2 regions of the Psychrobacillus sp. FSL K6-4615 genome follow, and region 2 is predicted to be linked to the other one. Evidence: a T-box and tRNA genes for the amino acid it is inferred to sense, from the RefSeq annotation. Region 2 holds a T-box; the other holds one or more tRNA genes.
The links. A T-box is a leader RNA that pairs with one kind of tRNA and senses whether it is charged. The one in region 2 lies ahead of thrS (threonine--tRNA ligase), so its partner is inferred to be a tRNA-Thr.
Positions count from the first base shown of each region.

Region 1 (11,819 bases), 3.3 Mb from region 2:
CCGGTTTATCACCGGCAGTCACCTTAGAGTGCCCAACTAAATGCTGGCAACTAAGATCAAGGGTTGCGCTCGTTGCGGGACTTAACCCAACATCTCACGACACGAGCTGACGACAACCATGCACCACCTGTCACCGCTGTCCCCGAAGGGAAAAGCCTATCTCTAGGCCGGTCAGCGGGATGTCAAGACCTGGTAAGGTTCTTCGCGTTGCTTCGAATTAAACCACATGCTCCACCGCTTGTGCGGGCCCCCGTCAATTCCTTTGAGTTTCAGTCTTGCGACCGTACTCCCCAGGCGGAGTGCTTAATGCGTTAGCTGCAGCACTAAGGGGCGGAAACCCCCTAACACTTAGCACTCATCGTTTACGGCGTGGACTACCAGGGTATCTAATCCTGTTTGCTCCCCACGCTTTCGCGCCTCAGCGTCAGTTACAGACCAGAAAGCCGCCTTCGCCACTGGTGTTCCTCCAAATCTCTACGCATTTCACCGCTACACTTGGAATTCCGCTTTCCTCTTCTGTACTCAAGTCCCCCAGTTTCCAATGACCTTCCACGGTTGAGCCGTGGGATTTCACATCAGACTTAAAGGACCGCCTGCGCGCGCTTTACGCCCAATAATTCCGGACAACGCTTGCCACCTACGTATTACCGCGGCTGCTGGCACGTAGTTAGCCGTGGCTTTCTAATGAGGTACCGTCAAGGTACGAGCAGTTACTCTCGTACTTGTTCTTCCCTCACAACAGAGTTTTACGATCCGAAAACCTTCTTCACTCACGCGGCATTGCTCCATCAGACTTTCGTCCATTGTGGAAGATTCCCTACTGCTGCCTCCCGTAGGAGTCTGGGCCGTGTCTCAGTCCCAGTGTGGCCGATCACCCTCTCAGGTCGGCTACGCATCGTCGCCTTGGTGAGCCGTTACCTCACCAACTAGCTAATGCGCCGCGGGCCCATCCTGTAGTGACAGCGAGATGCCGTCTTTTAACATCTCCCCATGAGAGGAAATGGATTATTCGGTATTAGCCCCGGTTTCCCGGAGTTATCCCAATCTACAGGGCAGGTTGCCCACGTGTTACTCACCCGTCCGCCGCTAAATCAGAAGAAGCAAGCTTCTTCGTCATTCGCTCGACTTGCATGTATTAGGCATGCCGCCAGCGTTCGTCCTGAGCCAGGATCAAACTCTCCATAATAGTTCACTTCCAGTATGCAGAGCACATTGAAAGCAAACAAATTAGAACTAGTTTAAAAGCTCATTTTGTTTTGCTGGCATCATCATTAAATGATGTCCAAAATTGTTTTGCTATCATCCTAACAAGTTAGTTGAAAGCTATGTTTCTTAACGTTTTGCATGTTCAGTTTTCAATGTTCAATGTTCATGGTGGAGCCTAGCGGGATCGAACCGCTGACCTCCTGCGTGCAAGGCAGGCGCTCTCCCAGCTGAGCTAAGGCCCCGAAAATAATAACTGGTCGGGAAGACAGGATTCGAACCTGCGACCCCTTGGTCCCAAACCAAGTGCTCTACCAAGCTGAGCTACTTCCCGTTATATGGTGCGCTCGGCAGGACTCGAACCTGCAACCTCTTGATTCGTAGTCAAGTGCTCTATCCAATTGAGCTACGAGCGCAATGTTTCAAAAAAGTGGTGCCGAGGACCGGAATCGAACCGGTACGGTAGTCACCTACCGCAGGATTTTAAGTCCTGTGCGTCTGCCAGTTCCGCCACCCCGGCACTTTAGTGAATCTTTGGAGCGGAAGACGAGGTTCGAACTCGCGACCCCCACCTTGGCAAGGTGGTGTTCTACCACTGAACTACTTCCGCTCGGTTATTAAATTAAATGGTGCGGGTGAAGGGAGTCGAACCCCCACGCCTTGCGGCGCTAGATCCTAAGTCTAGTGCGTCTGCCAGTTCCGCCACACCCGCAAAAAATATAATTCACTATAAAAAGTGATGAGCCATGTAGGATTCGAACCTACGACCCTCTGATTAAAAGTCAGATGCTCTACCAACTGAGCTAATGGCTCGAAAAAAGTGGTGCCGGAGAAAGGACTTGAACCCTCAACCTACTGATTACAAGTCAGTTGCTCTACCAGTTGAGCTACTCCGGCAGGAGTAAATATATGGTGGAGGATGACGGGCTCGAACCGCCGACCCTCTGCTTGTAAGGCAGATGCTCTCCCAGCTGAGCTAATCCTCCATGGGATATATAATTTTATTGCAAGCCCAGCGACGTCCTACTCTCACAGGGGGAAACCCCCAACTACCATCGGCGCTGAAGAGCTTAACTTCCGTGTTCGGTATGGGAACGGGTGTGACCTCTTCGCTATCGTCACTAGACTTGAATACTTTTGAAAGACACCCTTTATTATAACAACTCTGTAGAATAATGCAAGAATTATTTTAAAAAAGTTTTATTCTTTCAAAACTGGATAAACGACATTGTTACGTTAAACAAAATTTGGTTAAGTCCTCGATCGATTAGTATTCGTCAGCTGCACGTGTCGCCACGCTTCCACCCCGAACCTATCTACCTCATCGTCTTTGAGGGATCTTACTTACTTGCGTAATGGGAAATCTCATCTTGAGGGGGGCTTCGTGCTTAGATGCTTTCAGCACTTATCCCGTCCACACATAGCTACCCAGCGATGCTCTTGGCAGAACAACTGGTACACCAGCGGTGTGTCCATCCCGGTCCTCTCGTACTAAGGACAGCTCCTCTCAAATTTCCTACGCCCACGACGGATAGGGACCGAACTGTCTCACGACGTTCTGAACCCAGCTCGCGTACCGCTTTAATGGGCGAACAGCCCAACCCTTGGGACCGACTACAGCCCCAGGATGCGATGAGCCGACATCGAGGTGCCAAACCTCCCCGTCGATGTGGACTCTTGGGGGAGATAAGCCTGTTATCCCCGGGGTAGCTTTTATCCGTTGAGCGATGGCCCTTCCATGCGGAACCACCGGATCACTAAGCCCGTCTTTCGACCCTGCTCGACTTGTAGGTCTCGCAGTCAAGCTCCCTTCTGCCTTTACACTCTTCGAATGATTTCCAACCATTCTGAGGGAACCTTTGGGCGCCTCCGTTACACTTTAGGAGGCGACCGCCCCAGTCAAACTACCCGCCTGACACTGTCTCCTACCCGGGTTACGGGTATGGGTTAGAATTTCAATACAACCAGGGCAGTATCCCACCGACGCCTCCTCCGAAGCTGGCGCTCCGGGCTCTAAGGCTCCTGCCTATCCTGTACAAGTTGCACCAAAATTCAATATCAAGCTATAGTAAAGCTCCACGGGGTCTTTCCGTCCTGTCGCGGGTAACCTGCATCTTCACAGGTACTATAATTTCACCGAGTCTCTCGTTGAGACAGTGCCCAGATCGTTACGCCTTTCGTGCGGGTCGGAACTTACCCGACAAGGAATTTCGCTACCTTAGGACCGTTATAGTTACGGCCGCCGTTTACTGGGGCTTCAATTCGCACCTTCGCTTGCGCTAAGCACTCCTCTTAACCTTCCAGCACCGGGCAGGCGTCAGCCCATATACTTCACCTTACGGTTTTGCATAGACCTGTGTTTTTGCTAAACAGTCGCCTGGGCCTATTCACTGCGGCTCTTCTAGGCTATGAACCCAAAAGAGCACCCCTTCTCCCGAAGTTACGGGGTCATTTTGCCGAGTTCCTTAACGAGAGTTCTCTCGCTCACCTTAGGATTCTCTCCTCGACTACCTGTGTCGGTTTGCGGTACGGGCACCTTTCACCTCGCTAGAGGCTTTTCTTGGCAGTGTGAAATCAGGAACTCTAGACATACGTCCTCGCCATCACAGCTCAATGTTAAAGAATGCGGATTTGCCTACATTCACACCTTACTGCTTGGACATGCATAACCAACAGCATGCTTACCCTATCCTTCTGCGTCCCCCCATTACTCAAACGGTGGTTTGGTGGTACAGGAATATCAACCTGTTATCCATCGCCTACGCCTATCGGCCTCGGCTTAGGTCCCGACTAACCCTGAGCGGACGAGCCTTCCTCAGGAAACCTTAGTCATACGGTGGACGGGATTCTCACCCGTCTTTCGCTACTCATACCGGCATTCTCACTTCTAAGCGCTCCACCAGTCCTTCCGGTCTGACTTCAACGCCCTTAGAACGCTCTCCTACCACTGATACCAAAGGTATCAATCCACAGCTTCGGTGATTTGTTTAGCCCCGATACATTTTCGGCGCAGCGTCACTCGACCAGTGAGCTATTACGCACTCTTTAAATGATGGCTGCTTCTAAGCCAACATCCTGGTTGTCTAAGCAACGCCACATCCTTTTCCACTTAACAAATACTTTGGGACCTTAGCTGGTGGTCTGGGCTGTTTCCCTCTTGACTACGGATCTTATCACTCGCAGTCTGACTCCCAAACATAAATCATTGGCATTCGGAGTTTGTCTGAATTCGGTAACCCGGGATGGGCCCCTAGTCCAAACAGTGCTCTACCTCCAAGATTCTAACGTTTGAGGCTAGCCCTAAAGCTATTTCGGAGAGAACCAGCTATCTCCAGGTTCGATTGGAATTTCTCCGCTACCCACACCTCATCCCCGCACTTTTCAACGTGCGTGGGTTCGGACCTCCAGTAAGTGTTACCTTACCTTCATCCTGGACATGGGTAGATCACCTGGTTTCGGGTCTACGACCACATACTCATTCGCCCTATTCAGACTCGCTTTCGCTGCGGCTCCGTCTTCTCGACTTAACCTTGCATGGGATCGTAACTCGCCGGTTCATTCTACAAAAGGCACGCTATCACCCATTAACGGGCTCTAACTACTTGTAGGCACACGGTTTCAGGATCTATTTCACTCCCCTTCCGGGGTGCTTTTCACCTTTCCCTCACGGTACTGGTTCACTATCGGTCACTAGGTAGTATTTAGCCTTGGGAGATGGTCCTCCCAGATTCCGACGGAATTTCACGTGTTCCGCCGTACTCAGGATACACTCAAGAGAGAATGAATTTTAGACTACGGGGCTTTTACCCTATCCTGCGGACCTTTCCAGATCGCTTCGTCTAACTCATTCCTTTGTAACTCTATGTAGAGTGTCCTACAACCCCAAAAGGCAAGCCTTTTGGTTTGGGCTATTCCCGTTTCGCTCGCCGCTACTCAGGGAATCGAATTTTCTTTCTCTTCCTCCAGGTACTTAGATGTTTCAGTTCCCTGGGTGTGTCTCAGATGCGCTATGTATTCACGCAAATGTACTGCTCCATTACGAACAGTGGGTTTCCCCATTCGGAAATCTCCGGATCAAAGCTCACTTACAGCTCCCCGAAGCATATCGGTGTTAGTGCCGTCCTTCGTCGACTCCTAGTGCCAAGGCATTCACCGTGCGCCCTTATTAACTTAACCTAAAAGTTAAAAAGTCTTACACGTCGTGATTACGTAAATAATCACAACAGAATTTCTTGTTGTTTATTGTTTCAATGTCGTTTTATCCAGTTTTCAAAGAACAAGAGTTGAATCTTCATATAAAATGAACATTCAAAACTGAACTGCAAAACGTTAAGATACGAATAAAGATTCGTATTCCGATATTATCCTTAGAAAGGAGGTGATCCAGCCGCACCTTCCGATACGGCTACCTTGTTACGACTTCACCCCAATCATCTGTCCCACCTTCGGCGGCTGGCTCCCGTAAGGGTTACCCCACCGACTTCGGGTGTTACAAACTCTCGTGGTGTGACGGGCGGTGTGTACAAGGCCCGGGAACGTATTCACCGTGGCATGCTGATCCACGATTACTAGCGATTCCGGCTTCATGTAGGCGAGTTGCAGCCTACAATCCGAACTGAGAACGGTTTTATGGGATTTGCTCACCCTCGCGGGGTTGCGACCCTCTGTACCGTCCATTGTAGCACGTGTGTAGCCCAGGTCATAAGGGGCATGATGATTTGACGTCATCCCCACCTTCCTCCGGTTTATCACCGGCAGTCACCTTAGAGTGCCCAACTAAATGCTGGCAACTAAGATCAAGGGTTGCGCTCGTTGCGGGACTTAACCCAACATCTCACGACACGAGCTGACGACAACCATGCACCACCTGTCACCGCTGTCCCCGAAGGGAAAAGCCTATCTCTAGGCCGGTCAGCGGGATGTCAAGACCTGGTAAGGTTCTTCGCGTTGCTTCGAATTAAACCACATGCTCCACCGCTTGTGCGGGCCCCCGTCAATTCCTTTGAGTTTCAGTCTTGCGACCGTACTCCCCAGGCGGAGTGCTTAATGCGTTAGCTGCAGCACTAAGGGGCGGAAACCCCCTAACACTTAGCACTCATCGTTTACGGCGTGGACTACCAGGGTATCTAATCCTGTTTGCTCCCCACGCTTTCGCGCCTCAGCGTCAGTTACAGACCAGAAAGCCGCCTTCGCCACTGGTGTTCCTCCAAATCTCTACGCATTTCACCGCTACACTTGGAATTCCGCTTTCCTCTTCTGTACTCAAGTCCCCCAGTTTCCAATGACCTTCCACGGTTGAGCCGTGGGATTTCACATCAGACTTAAAGGACCGCCTGCGCGCGCTTTACGCCCAATAATTCCGGACAACGCTTGCCACCTACGTATTACCGCGGCTGCTGGCACGTAGTTAGCCGTGGCTTTCTAATGAGGTACCGTCAAGGTACGAGCAGTTACTCTCGTACTTGTTCTTCCCTCACAACAGAGTTTTACGATCCGAAAACCTTCTTCACTCACGCGGCATTGCTCCATCAGACTTTCGTCCATTGTGGAAGATTCCCTACTGCTGCCTCCCGTAGGAGTCTGGGCCGTGTCTCAGTCCCAGTGTGGCCGATCACCCTCTCAGGTCGGCTACGCATCGTCGCCTTGGTGAGCCGTTACCTCACCAACTAGCTAATGCGCCGCGGGCCCATCCTGTAGTGACAGCGAGATGCCGTCTTTTAACATCTCCCCATGTGAGGAAATGGATTATTCGGTATTAGCCCCGGTTTCCCGGAGTTATCCCAATCTACAGGGCAGGTTGCCCACGTGTTACTCACCCGTCCGCCGCTAAATCAGAAGAAGCAAGCTTCTTCGTCATTCGCTCGACTTGCATGTATTAGGCATGCCGCCAGCGTTCGTCCTGAGCCAGGATCAAACTCTCCATAATAGTTCACTTCCAGTATGCAGAGCACATTGAAAGCGAACAAATTAGAACTAGTTTAAAAGCTCATTTTGTTTTGCTGGCATCATCATTAAATGATGTCCAAAATTGTTTTGCTATCATCCTAACAAGTTAGTTGAAAGCTATGTTTCTTAACGTTTTGCATGTTCAGTTTTCAATGTTCATGTTGTTGTAATGTCGTTTTGGCGACTTTAATATCATACCAAATCCTGATATCGTTGTCAACAACTTTTTTTAATTTGTTTTTCGTGTAAGTCACTAATGAAAATGACAACTTGATAACTATACCACCTGTGAAACGTTCTGACAAGTGGTTTTCTTAAATTTTATTTAAAAACTTCTAACGACTATTCTACACACAATATATAGTATAAATATAAAAAGTGAGCCACTACTAATAGTAGTAACTCACTTTTTATAATACCTATCTTAATCTTTATGACGCATTGTCGGAAATAATAGTACATCGCGAATAGAGGCCGAGTTAGTTAATAACATCACTAATCTATCTATACCGATACCTAGACCACCTGTTGGCGGCATTCCATACTCAAGCGCTTCTAAGAAATCTTCATCCATTTCATGCGCTTCGTCATTACCAGCTTCTTTTTCTACCATTTGTGCTTCGAAGCGCTGACGTTGATCAATAGGATCATTTAACTCTGTAAAAGCATTCGCATGCTCACGACGGACGATGAATAATTCAAAACGATCAGTAAAGCGGCCGTCTTCTGGATTTTTCTTCGCAAGTGGTGATACTTCTACTGGATGACCAAAGATAAATGTCGGTTGCACTAGTGTTTCTTCTACTTTTTGTTCGAAGAATTCATTTAATACATGTCCTACTTCCATAGATGGTCTTACATCTACTCCGTGCTCCTTAGCTAAAGCGTGCGCCTCTTCCTTTGTAAGCTCTGCCCAGAAGTCAACACCCGTAGTTTCTTTTACCGCATCAGCCATATGCCAACGTCTCCAACCCGGCGCAAGATTAATCTGATCTTCCCCGTAAGTTACCGTAGTTGTCCCTAAAACATCTTGCGCTACATGAGCAACTAAGTTTTCCGTTAGATTCATAATATCATTATAGTCTGCATAAGCTTCATACAATTCAATCATCGTAAACTCTGGGTTATGGCGTGTAGATACACCTTCGTTACGGAATACACGACCAATTTCATAGACTTTCTCTAATCCACCTACGATAAGGCGTTTTAAATGTAATTCAATTGCGATACGCATATATAATTCCATATCTAACGCATTATGATGCGTTATGAAGGGACGAGCTGCTGCTCCACCTGCTATTGTATGTAACATTGGTGTTTCCACCTCTAAGTAGCCTTCGTTATCTAAGTAACGACGCATAGCACGAATAATACGACTTCTCGTTATAAATGTATTTTTACTTTCTTCACTAGTCATTAGATCTAAATAACGTTGACGATAACGTTGCTCGACATCTTTTAAGCCATGGAATTTCTCCGGCATCGGTCGTAGAGATTTAGTTAAGAATGTGAACTCAGTTGCTTTTACAGATAGCTCTCCAACTTGTGTACGGAATACATTTCCACGTATACCCACTATATCTCCTAAATCAGCTGTATTAAATAACTCATAAGCGTCATCACCAATAGCATCTTTACGTACATAAATTTGAATTTGGCCACCAAGATCCTGAATATGCGCAAATCCTGCTTTTCCTTTTCCACGCTTCGTCATAATTCTACCAGCAATAATCACTTCATGTAGTGTTTCTTCTAATTGTTCTTTTGTAAATTGATCAAACTCAGCAACTACTTCATTACTTAAATGTGAACGTACGAATTTACTACCAAAAGCATCTAGCCCTTTTTCTTGTATTGAAGCCATCTTTTGTCTTCTCACCAAAAGTTGATCGTTTAATTCTTCCATATTAGACATGTTCGTCACTCCTCCACTATCTATTATCCATAATTACTTTTTCACGTTGCATTTATTGTACACAATTTCTGCATTCTAATCATCTTTTTCTAATAGAAGAATACTTTTTCTATTATTCTGATTATGGTTTTAAACGGAAAAAGCTGCCACCTATAGTGACAGCCCTTTGGTTTATCGATTAAATCAGGATAGATTCTGCAGCCTCATATTCTTTAGAAGACTCCTCTGCAAAGTAACGTAAATAGTCTTTTAACTCTTGTGCAGATTCAGTTTGATTAATCTTGTTTCTTGCTATACCATTGCCCCGAATACCTTTTAAGTACCAAGATGCATGTTTGCGCATTTCTCTAACCGCAATATTTTCACCTTTTAGGGCCATTAAACGTTCAAAATGCAGTAAGCATATGTCCATTTTTTCTTGTACAGTTGGTTCTGGTTTTAACAGACCCGATTCCAAGTACTCTACTGTACGGTAAATCATCCACGGATCACCTAGCGCAGCACGACCAATCATAACTGCATCTACACCTGTCTCATCTAGCATACGTTTTGCATCTTGAGGTGTATTTACGTCACCATTTCCGATAACAGGAATATTCACTGCCTCTTTCACTTGACGTATTAAATCCCAGTTTGCATGTCCTTCATACATTTGGACGCGTGTACGACCATGGACAGCTACTGCTGATCCGCCAGCACGTTCTATAGCTTGGGCATTTTCCACCATATATAGATGTTCTTCATCCCAACCAGTACGCATTTTCACACTTACTGGTTTTTTAACGTTATCTACTACCGCTGCAACCATTTCATAAATCTTGTTAGGATCCAAAAGCATTCTAGCTCCGGCCTCGCATTTAATGATTTTGTTTACAGGACAACCCATATTGATATCAATGATATCCGCTGACGTGTTTTGGTCAACATACTTAGCTGCTTCTACAAGAGTTTCTTTTTCTCCACCAAAAATCTGAAGTGATAGTGGATTTTCACGCTCGTCAATATAAAGCATACTCAAGGTTCTTTCGTTTTTCTGTACAATCCCTTTATCCGAGATCATCTCAGCGTATACTAAGCCAGCTCCGAATTCCTTTACAGTCAATCGAAATGCTGAATTACAAATACCAGCCATTGGTGCTAATACTACTCGATTATCCATTATGTGATTACCTATTTTAAATGGTTTTGTCGATGCATTTGCCATCATTGTTCACCTACCTTTGTTTCTCCTTTTAATTCTTCTACTTGTATATGAAGTATAGAGGCAACCTTTTCTAATTGCTCCTCACTCGGAATTCGTTTACCCTGCTCAATTTGACCAAGTATAGACACAGACATTTCCATTTCTTTTGCAAGTTCAACCTGCTTTACCATTTTTAACCTACGAAATGCACGAATGCGCCGACCCCATCGAATGTTCTCCATAAATGGACGCCTTCTTTCTGAACTTGCGCAGCATCTGCTATTAACTGCTTAGATTGTGGATCTACTAAATCCGCTTGTAATTCCACAAGTGGTATAAGCACGAAGCCTCTTTCCATCATCCGTGGATGTGGGATAATAAGGTCCTCCGTTTTCATATTCTCTTTATTATACAACAAAATGTCAAGGTCTACAGTTCGGGGCCCCCAATGGATTTCTCGAGTTCGCCCTAATTGTACCTCTATCTCATTACACTTTTTTAATATTTCATGTGGACTACATAACGTTTCAATCTTTACTACCATATTCAAAAATGCAGCCTGATCCTCATACCCCACCGGGTCTGTTTCATAAACCGAAGATACTTTGACTACATTCACTCCTTCTACTTGCTGCAACAACCGCACTGCTTGCTGAAGGAACTCCAAACGATTTCCTATGTTTGATCCTAGCGATATAAATACAGGATTCATCATAATGTCCCTCTAGTAATATCGACGGCCACAGAAGCATAATGTCCAACAATCGGGGGATTCGGTTTTACTAATTGGATACGGCAGCCACTAACCTTCTCTGCATATTCTTGTAAGATAGATGTAGCGACTTTTTCTGCAACTGCTTCTATTAATAAATACGGTTTGCCTTCTACTATTCCTTTGCATAGCTCAAAGACCTCTGCATAGTTTACAGTTTCCTCTAAATTATCGGTTTCACCTGCTTTTTTCAAATCACATGCTAACGTGATGGTTACTCTAAATATTTGACCTAACTTTGTTTCCTCTGGCAATGCTCCGTGAAATCCGTAAAATTCTAAGTCATTCAAATGTATATAATCCATTTATATTACGCCTCACTTTCCATATACTTCACTTTTCCAGTCAATACATCCATCATTTTCGTCATACGAGTTATTTCTTTTACATCATGTACTCGCACCAAATGACACCCAACTTGAACACCATAACAAACTGTTGCTCCAGTACCTTCCATTCGTTCATCGACAGGAAGATTCAAAACGTTACCGATTAATCGTTTACGAGACGTTGCCAATAATACAGGGTAACCCATCTCAACTAAATCACTTAAATGCTGTATCATCCAGATGTTTTGAGTAGTTGATTTGGCGAAACCAATACCCGGATCCAACCATATATGCTCGTCCGGAACTCCAGCCGCTTTCGTTATTTGAATACTCTCTTCTAAATCTTGTTTTGCTTCTGACCAGAAATCAGCATACTCTTCATTGTCTCTATTGTGCATCAATATTATCGGAACTCCATGATCAGCTGCAATTTTTGCTATTTCAGGATCTCTCTTAGCTCCCCAAATATCG
Region 1 is NZ_JBBOYQ010000001.1:86,449-98,267, reverse strand. Features, by position in the region: rRNA gene MKX53_RS00500 (16S ribosomal RNA) at 1-1,186, opposite strand, end outside; tRNA gene MKX53_RS00495 (tRNA-Ala) at 1,373-1,448, opposite strand; tRNA gene MKX53_RS00490 (tRNA-Pro) at 1,461-1,537, opposite strand; tRNA gene MKX53_RS00485 (tRNA-Arg) at 1,543-1,619, opposite strand; tRNA gene MKX53_RS00480 (tRNA-Leu) at 1,635-1,723, opposite strand; tRNA gene MKX53_RS00475 (tRNA-Gly) at 1,739-1,813, opposite strand; tRNA gene MKX53_RS00470 (tRNA-Leu) at 1,831-1,915, opposite strand; tRNA gene MKX53_RS00465 (tRNA-Lys) at 1,944-2,016, opposite strand; tRNA gene MKX53_RS00460 (tRNA-Thr) at 2,025-2,100, opposite strand; tRNA gene MKX53_RS00455 (tRNA-Val) at 2,114-2,189, opposite strand; rRNA gene rrf (5S ribosomal RNA) at 2,214-2,329, opposite strand; rRNA gene MKX53_RS00445 (23S ribosomal RNA) at 2,451-5,379, opposite strand; rRNA gene MKX53_RS00440 (16S ribosomal RNA) at 5,575-7,129, opposite strand; gene lysS (lysine--tRNA ligase) at 7,574-9,064, opposite strand; gene dusB (tRNA dihydrouridine synthase DusB) at 9,243-10,268, opposite strand; gene MKX53_RS00425 (helix-turn-helix domain-containing protein) at 10,268-10,438, opposite strand; gene folK (2-amino-4-hydroxy-6-hydroxymethyldihydropteridine diphosphokinase) at 10,441-10,962, opposite strand; gene folB (dihydroneopterin aldolase) at 10,959-11,324, opposite strand; gene folP (dihydropteroate synthase) at 11,330-11,819, opposite strand, start outside.
Region 1: it has a tRNA-Thr gene. The T-box ahead of thrS (threonine--tRNA ligase) is inferred to sense a tRNA for this amino acid. The anticodon was not compared.

Region 2 (8,615 bases):
AGAAAGTAGCTGGAAATAGTAAAAATGAACAATTAGAAGAATTTCGAGTGGACGATCAAGGACAAGCAATGACTACAAATCAAGGACTTAAAGTTTCGGAGGATGAGTTTTCCCTTAAAGCAGGAGAACGAGGCCCTACTTTAATGGAAGACTTCCATTTTCGTGAAAAAATGACTCATTTTGATCATGAACGTATACCAGAAAGAGTAGTACATGCTAGAGGTTATGCGGCTCATGGGGAGTTTGAGGTATATGAATCTGCAAGTGAATTTACAAAAGCGAAGTTCTTGCAAACACCGGGTAAAAAGACTCCTGTATTCGTGAGGTTCTCCACTGTGGCAGGATCACGTGGTTCTGGAGAGTTAGCACGCGATGCTCGTGGCTTTGCAACAAAATTTTATACGGAAGAAGGAAATTATGATTTAGTAGCAAATAATATCCCTGTCTTTTTCATACAAGATGCTATTAAATTTCCAGACCTAGTACATGCTTTAAAACCAGAGCCCCATAATGAAATTCCACAAGCTGCTAGTGCTCATGATACGTTTTGGGATTTTGTTGCCAACAATCAGGAGTCAGCACATATGGTCATGTGGACAATGTCTGATCGTGCCATTCCTCGTAGTTTCCGAATGATGGAAGGGTTCGGTGTAAATACATTCCGTTTCGTTAATGATGCGGGTAAATCCCATTTTGTGAAGTTTCATTGGAAGCCGTTGCTTGGTACCCACTCAGTTGTATGGGATGAAGCGCAAAAGATAAATGGGAAAGATCCAGACTTTCACCGTCGCGACCTATATGAGGCGATTGAGAATGGGGACTATCCAGAGTATGAATTCGGCGTACAACTCATCGCAGAGGAAGATGAGTTTAAATATGACTTTGATATTTTAGACCCTACTAAACTATGGCCTGAGGAAGAAATCCCAGTTAAAATTCTAGGGAAAATGACATTAAATCGCAATGTAGATAATGTATTTGCTGAAACCGAGCAAGTAGCATTCCATCCAGGGAGTGTTGTCCCGGGAATTGATTTCTCTAATGATCCTCTACTTCAAGGGCGATTATTCTCATATACAGATACACAATTAATACGTCTTGGAGGACCTAATTTCCATGAGCTTCCGATAAACAGACCAGTTTGCCCATTCCATAACAACCAACGTGACGGATATGGTAGACAATCGATTAATGTAGGTAGAGTGAGCTACCATAAAAACTCTCTTGCTAACAATACTCCAACACCTGTTAGCGAAGCGGAGGGTGGATACACGCATTATGAGGAAAAAATAGATGCGCGTAAAGTTAGAGCGCGAAGTGAGAGTTTCAAGGATCACTTCACTCAGGCTATATTATTCTGGAATAGTATGAGCGATACAGAAAAAGAACATATCATTAATGCATTTAGCTTTGAACTTGGTAAATGTAAGGAACTTACTGTTCGTCAGCAAGTATTAGAGATGTTTGCACAAGTAGATTTGGATCTAGCGAGTAAGGTAGCAGAAAATCTAGGACTAGTAGTGCAAGGTGTAAGTACTGCAACGAATACTAAGTCTTCTCCAGCACTTAGTCAGTTAAATACTATTATGAAACCTCAGACACGAAAAATTGCTGTTTTAGTCGGAGAAGGATTTGAAGAGGATTTACCTGCGATTCTAGCAGACTTAAAAGCAGGCGGAACAATGCCTGAAATAGTGAGTGATCATCATGGATCTGTTGCAGGAGCGGATGGCACGCTGTTACCAGTTGACCATACTTTCTTAACTGCTGATTCTGTATTATTTGATGCAGTATATGTAGCAAGTTCACATGGCAAAACGGCCATGTTTGAAAAAGAGGCTTCGTACTTCATTAAGGAAGCATATGCCCATTTTAAACCAATTGGTGCTACATTTAGTGGAGAGCAACTAGTTGATAATCTGCACTTCACTGGTCAGGCTGGTGTTCTCACTAAAGAAACTGGTAAAGGCTTTGTAGATAGTTTCTTAAATGCTGTTGCTGCCCATCGTTTCTGGAATAGAGCAGTATAAACAATTATTTTGGGCATGTCCTATTAGGGCATGCCTTTTTTACATAGAATAAGACAATGAAGAACTTTTAGAAGGAAATAAAAAGAAAAATTTTAAGCGTCTAACAAACATAACTATTCACTAATACTTGAAGGGAAGTTATTGTTGGGTATAGAAAGAGTAATAAGGAAAGTCAAAGGAGGAAACTTCATGCACTACGTAATAATAGGTGGAGACGCTGCGGGGATGAGTGCGGCAATGGAAATTGTACGTAATGATCCTGACGCTCGAATTACGACATTGGAAAAAGGACATATTTATTCCTATGGACAGTGTGGTTTACCCTATGTAGTAGGAAAACAAGTAGTATCTTCAACGGACGTTATAGCACGAAGTGTAGAAATGTTCCGTAGTAAATACGGAATTGATGCAAAGACAGGATATGAAGTGACCCATGTAGACCCTAACAATAAAACAGTGTCAGGGAATATTCTGCAAACGAGAGATAATTTTATCTTAAGCTATGACTGCTTGCTTATTGCGACGGGTGCTACTCCTGTTGTTCCTAATTGGAACGGTGGGCATTTGTTAGGGATTCATACGATTAAAACCATTCCAAATACAGAGGCAATTATCGCCGATTTAGAAAATGTTCAACAAGTTACTATAATTGGTGGAGGATATATTGGACTAGAAATGGCCGAAAACTTTGTTAGTATTGGAAAAAATGTACGTATTATACAAAGAGGAGATCAGCTTGCCGGTATATTTGATCAGGATATAGCATGTTTCATACATGAACATGCAAAGGCTCATAATGTAGAAGTGATATTAAATGAAGAGGTTCAATCTTTCACGGGAGATACGAGAGTAAGTGATGTGAGGACAGATAAAGGAAGTTACCCTACCGACTTAGTTTTAGTTGCCACAGGGGTTAAACCTACAACGGGTTTTTTAGAGGGGACTGGCATTCAATTGCACCATAATGGAGCGATTATAGTAAATAATTTTTTAGAAACGAATTTGGACGATATCTACGCAGCAGGAGATTGTGCAACTCATTTTCATCGTATTAAACAACTGAATGATTATATTCCTTTAGGAACAACTGCTAATAAACAAGGGCGAATTGCTGGATTAAATATGATAGGTCAAAGGAATGAATTTAAAGGGATTGTTGGCACATCCATCATGAAATTTTTTGATTTGGCTCTTGGAAAAACTGGTTTGTCTGAGAAAGAAGCGGAGCAGCTCGGTATTTCCTATGACGTGCATACGCAGGAAGCCACGGACATTGCAGGGTACTATCCAGGTAAGGAAACGATGCATATGAAATTGATTTACAGGAAGGATGACCAACAAATTTTAGGGGGTCAAATTATTGGAGGAAATGGTGTAGATAAAAGGATTGATGTATTAGCAACTGCACTTTATCACCATATGACCTTTTCCGAGTTATTGGATCTTGATCTTGCATATGCCCCACCATTTAATGGCGTTTGGGATCCCCTGCAGCAAATGGCAAAACGAAATACTACCCAAAAAATATAACAGTTAATGTTGACTATTTGAATTTTGTTGCATATACTTAGAAAAATCAATTAGTAACAAGCGAAGAAAAGGACATGGATCATTTAAATATTTCTTATCAGAGAATGGGGTCATCGACTGAAAGCCCTTAAAGAAATGCAAATGATTTACCGCCTTGGAGCAATTATGGGGAACACATTTATGTAATTATCCATAATCGGGAAACCGTTATCTTACATGAGCGCAACAGAGTTTTTATGTTGCAAATTAGGGTGGAACCACGACCACACTCGTCCCTTTGCCGGGATGGGTGTGGTCTTTTTGTATATAAATTTAATATTCAAGCGTAGAAAAGGATATGAATTGTTCTAACTTTCTTATCAGAGAATGGGGTCGCCGACTGAAAGCCCTTAAAGAAATGCAAATGATTTACCACCTTGGAGCAATTATGGGGAACACATTTATGTAATTATCCATAATCGGGAAACCGTTATCTTGTATGAGCGCAACAGATTTTTTTGTGTTGCAAATTAGGGTGGAACCACGACCACACTCGTCCCTTTACTGGGATGGGTTTGGTCTTTTTTGTTAGGAGAAAAATAGTAAATGGAGGAATTAAAGTGAAAGCAGAAGAAAGAGTAAGTCATCAAAATTTAGGGCAACAATTAGAATTGTTCATGTCGATGGAGGAAGCACCAGGAATGCCGTTTTATTTACCAAAAGGGATGATACTACGTAACGAACTGGAAAACCTGTGGAGAGAAAAGCATCAACGAGCAGAATATCAAGAGATTAAAACTCCTATTCTGATGAAACAGGAGCTTTGGGAAAAATCAGGGCATTGGGATCACTATCATGAAAATATGTATTTTGCAGATGTAGATGACCAAAAATATGCGATTAAACCAATGAATTGTCCTGGAGCTGTTTTAATCTTCAATAGCAAACGAAGAAGCTATAAGGAGCTTCCGGTTCGATATGCAGAACTTGGATTAGTCCACCGCCATGAACTCTCTGGATCATTGAATGGATTATTACGAGTCAGAGCTTTCACTCAGGATGATGCTCATCTGTTTGTATTGGAGGAGCAGATTGAAAGTGAGATAGCGAAGGTACTAGACCTTGTGGATGAGTTTTACTCGGAGTTCGGCTTTAGCTATAAAGTAGAGCTATCCACTCGACCAGAAAATTATATGGGATCAGTAGAGGTTTGGGATCAAGCAGAGCAAGCGTTGGAAGCAGTTCTTCAGAATAAGCAGGTAGAATATCAGGTAAACGAAGGGGATGGAGCATTTTATGGTCCGAAAATCGATTTTCATATATTAGATGCATTGGGACGTAGCTGGCAGTGCGGTACTGTTCAACTAGACTTTCAAATGCCTGAAAAGTTTGACTGTAAGTACGTCGACGAACACAATCAATTGCGACAACCCATTATGATTCATCGTGCAATTTACGGTTCTATTGAGCGATTCATGGCTATTCTATTGGAGCACTATCAAGGTAGCTTTCCGCTGTGGTTATCTCCGGTTCAAGTTAAAATATTACCAATTGCCGATGCACATAAAGAGTATGCAGAGAACGTAAAGTGGCAACTTGAGCAAGATGGGTATCGAGTAGAGATAGACAACCGGGTAGAGAAAATCGGATTGAAAATTCGTGAAGCTGCAATGCAAAAACATCCGTATATGCTCATTATTGGGGATCATGAAATGGAAAATGGCGCAGTTTCTGTTCGACAACATAAAGTAGGTGTATTGGGAGAAATGAGTGTTTCAGCATTTATAGAGAAATTAAAAGAGGCTAGGAAAGGGTGAAATATTAAATATTGTCATACTAAAAGGATTTTCGGCTATATATAACGAATGAAACTCTATGGAGGTCGTATAATGGCAAAATGGATGTTATTGTTTGCAGGATTCGCTATTATAGTTGGAAATGCATGGGGAATATATTCAATGTATCAGCCAAAGGTGGGGCCAATTGGGAATGGAGAAATTGCCAATTATGTCTGGGTCAGTATTATTTTCAGTACGTTAGCTGGTGTAATAGCAATTGCCCAATTTGTAGCTTTACTTATCCATGATAATCATAAAAAAAGATTTCCAACATTAGAAACAGAACGATTTATATTGCGCCCGATTGAAATTAGTGACGCAAAAGAGGTTTTCTATTATTTTTCAAAAGATGAGGTTACGAAGTATTATGATTTGGACACATTTGAAGACGTTAAAGAAGCAAAGGTATTAATAGGAAATTGGCAAAAGAAATATCAAAAAAAAGAGGGGATTCGCTGGGGGATTGCTACGAAGGAAGAGAATAAGATTATCGGTAGTTGTGGATATCATAATTGGGAAAAGAAACACTTTAAAGCAGAGATTGGTTTTGAAGTGGCACCAGAGTTTTGGCGTAAAGGCATTATGATAGAGGTGTTACAGCCCATTTTACGTTACGGTTTCGAGTTAATGGATTTAAATCGTATTGAAGCCCTCTTTGCTCCTGATAATATAGCATCTAAAAAAACGCTAGAAAAAGCCGGTTTTGTTTATGAAGGTACTTTTCGAAAATCTACGTTTGAAAAAGGACACTTTTGTGATGAGGCAATTTGTTCCTTATTAAAAAAAGAGTTTGTGCAGTAGCACAAACTCATTAATATCTAACCCAGCTAAGTCCTGTTGTTCCTTCTCCAGCATGTACTCCTACACAAGCGCTAAGAGGAAGGACAATCACTTTTAGTTTAGGGAATTCTTGTAGCAATTCTTCTTTCCAAGTTCTAGCATCGGTCGTATTATTGCAGTTAATAACCGCAACCTCTGGAACATTGGATATTTTCATGTCTTTACGAAGTAAGTTCATTACATACTTCTTAGCTCGCTTATCTGCACGAACCTTTTCTTTCATTACGACTTTGCCGTTATCGAAAGAAATGACGACTTTTATATTTAGAAGATTACTTAGAAAAGCTTGAGTACCTGAAACACGACCGCTTTTATGAAGTTGCGTCAAACTAGATGGAATAAAGGATAACTCGGAGTTATTTGTCATATTCTCAATATGAGTAACAACTTCCTCTATGTCATGATTTGCTTCTAGCATATGCTTGCCGACTTCTAACATTTTGACCATTGGATAAGATCCTATTTTAGAGTCAATCGAATACACTTTAAAATTTGCTATTTTAGAAGCAGTTTGTGAGCTATTATAGGTTCCTGATAATTCACTGGATGTGTGCACTGCAACGGCACAGTCGTATCCTTTTGCTTTTAAATCTTCATATAATTGCACCATCTCTCCAATTGGAGGTTGAGAAGTTTTTGGATGAATTTTTGCTGTGCGTAACTTGTCGTAAAATTCGTCGTGAGTCATATCAATTGTTTCTTTAAAAGCACCATCTTCAAATACGATATTTAAGGGAAGGACATATATATTATGTTTTTCAATGAAAGTTGAATCTAATAAAGCGGCAGTATCAGTAATCCAGGCAACTTTTTTCTTCATAATGTAGAACTCCTTTTTGTGCAATCTTATTAGTGCTAATTTACATGAGACATTATATTAGCAATAGTGTTATATGTCATGTTTTGTCGATATTTCGGAATCTAGTACATATTTTGAACATAATTACGTAGGAAAGTGAATTATGAAGTGGGGCCTTCTACTGTAAAGAGTTATACAAGTTCATGAATTATATAATGATAGATATTGCTTGGAGGTATGAGAATGGAGTTAAGACAACTAGTAGCAGAAGACGCGAGTGCTTATTGGGAGTTAAGATTAGAAGCATTGAAAACAAGCCCAGAAGCCTTTGGTGCGAGCTATGAAGAGGCAATGCAGCGAGACAATCCAATTGAACGAGTAAAGGGGAATTTAAGCGTAAAGGGAAATTATACATTTGGGGCGTTCGATCAATCTAAATTAGTAGGAATGGTTACTCTTGCACAGGAGAGTAACTTAAAAATGAAACATCGTGCAAATATTTTCGCTATGTATGTCAGTCCAATCGGCAGGGGGCAAGGGACAGGCAAAGCACTAATGAGATTGGCAATTGAACAAGCTAGAGAGAGTCGCGAAATTGAAAAGATAAACCTCTCTGTAGTAACAAGTAATGAGGCGGCAAAGAATCTGTATCTTCAACTAGGATTTAAAGTATTTGGGACAGAAGACATGGCATTAAAGGTTGGGGATACTTATTACGGTGAACATCATATGTCGCTAATATTGAATTGAGCGGAAGGAGGAAACGAAATTAATTCTCACATCATCGAAGAAATTGTAAAATGTATGCCAATAAACGAATTTGATTCGACCATACAGAAGGTACAGACAGAGCATCGACTAAAGCTAGTAGACTTTTGGAATATTAAAGAAGGTAGCAAAGTGCTAGAAATTGGCTGTGGACAAGGAGATACGACAGCAGTTTTGGCTTATACAGTTGGAGAGACAGGATTTGTTCATGGAATCGATATAGCTTCACCGGACTATGGTAGCCCAGTTACTTTAGGTAATTCAATGGCCTTCTTGAAGAACTCGCCCCTAGGAAATCGGATTAAGGTAAATTTTGAATTGGATATCCTTCAAGAAGAAGTGGATTTCCCTGAAAAATCTTTTGATTATATTGTGCTGTCTCATTGTACTTGGTACTTAAAATCACCGGAAGAATTCCTGGGAATGTTAAAGAAAATCAAAAAATGGACAAACGAATTATGCTTTGCCGAGTGGGACACGAGAGTTCAAACTAATGAGCAGCTTCCACACTTCTTGTCAGTACTCATCCAAGCTCAATATGAGTGCTTTGTAGAAAATAGTTTAGTTAATGTTCGAACGTTATTTACACCTAAGGACATTCAACAAATTGCGGAAAAAGCTGGTTTCGAAATTACAACGGAAAAAATTATCGACTCTACTCATCTGCAAGATGGCAAATGGGAAATAGAATATACATTAACAGATTATAAAGAATTAATAGAAGCTGCCGACCATTTACCTATCAAATATAAAGCTTTAATACAATCAGAAATGCATCTATTAGAGGAAGCAAGAAGTCAAAACAAATACACATCACTGAACACATACGCA
Region 2 is NZ_JBBOYQ010000001.1:3,367,607-3,376,221, reverse strand. Features, by position in the region: gene MKX53_RS16885 (catalase) at 1-2,030, shown strand, start outside; gene MKX53_RS16880 (FAD-dependent oxidoreductase) at 2,220-3,560, shown strand; T-box leader at 3,615-3,840, shown strand; T-box leader at 3,878-4,103, shown strand; gene thrS (threonine--tRNA ligase) at 4,109-5,356, shown strand; gene MKX53_RS16870 (GNAT family N-acetyltransferase) at 5,429-6,178, shown strand; gene MKX53_RS16865 (DegV family protein) at 6,189-7,037, opposite strand; gene MKX53_RS16860 (GNAT family N-acetyltransferase) at 7,260-7,766, shown strand; gene MKX53_RS16855 (class I SAM-dependent methyltransferase) at 7,821-8,615, shown strand, end outside.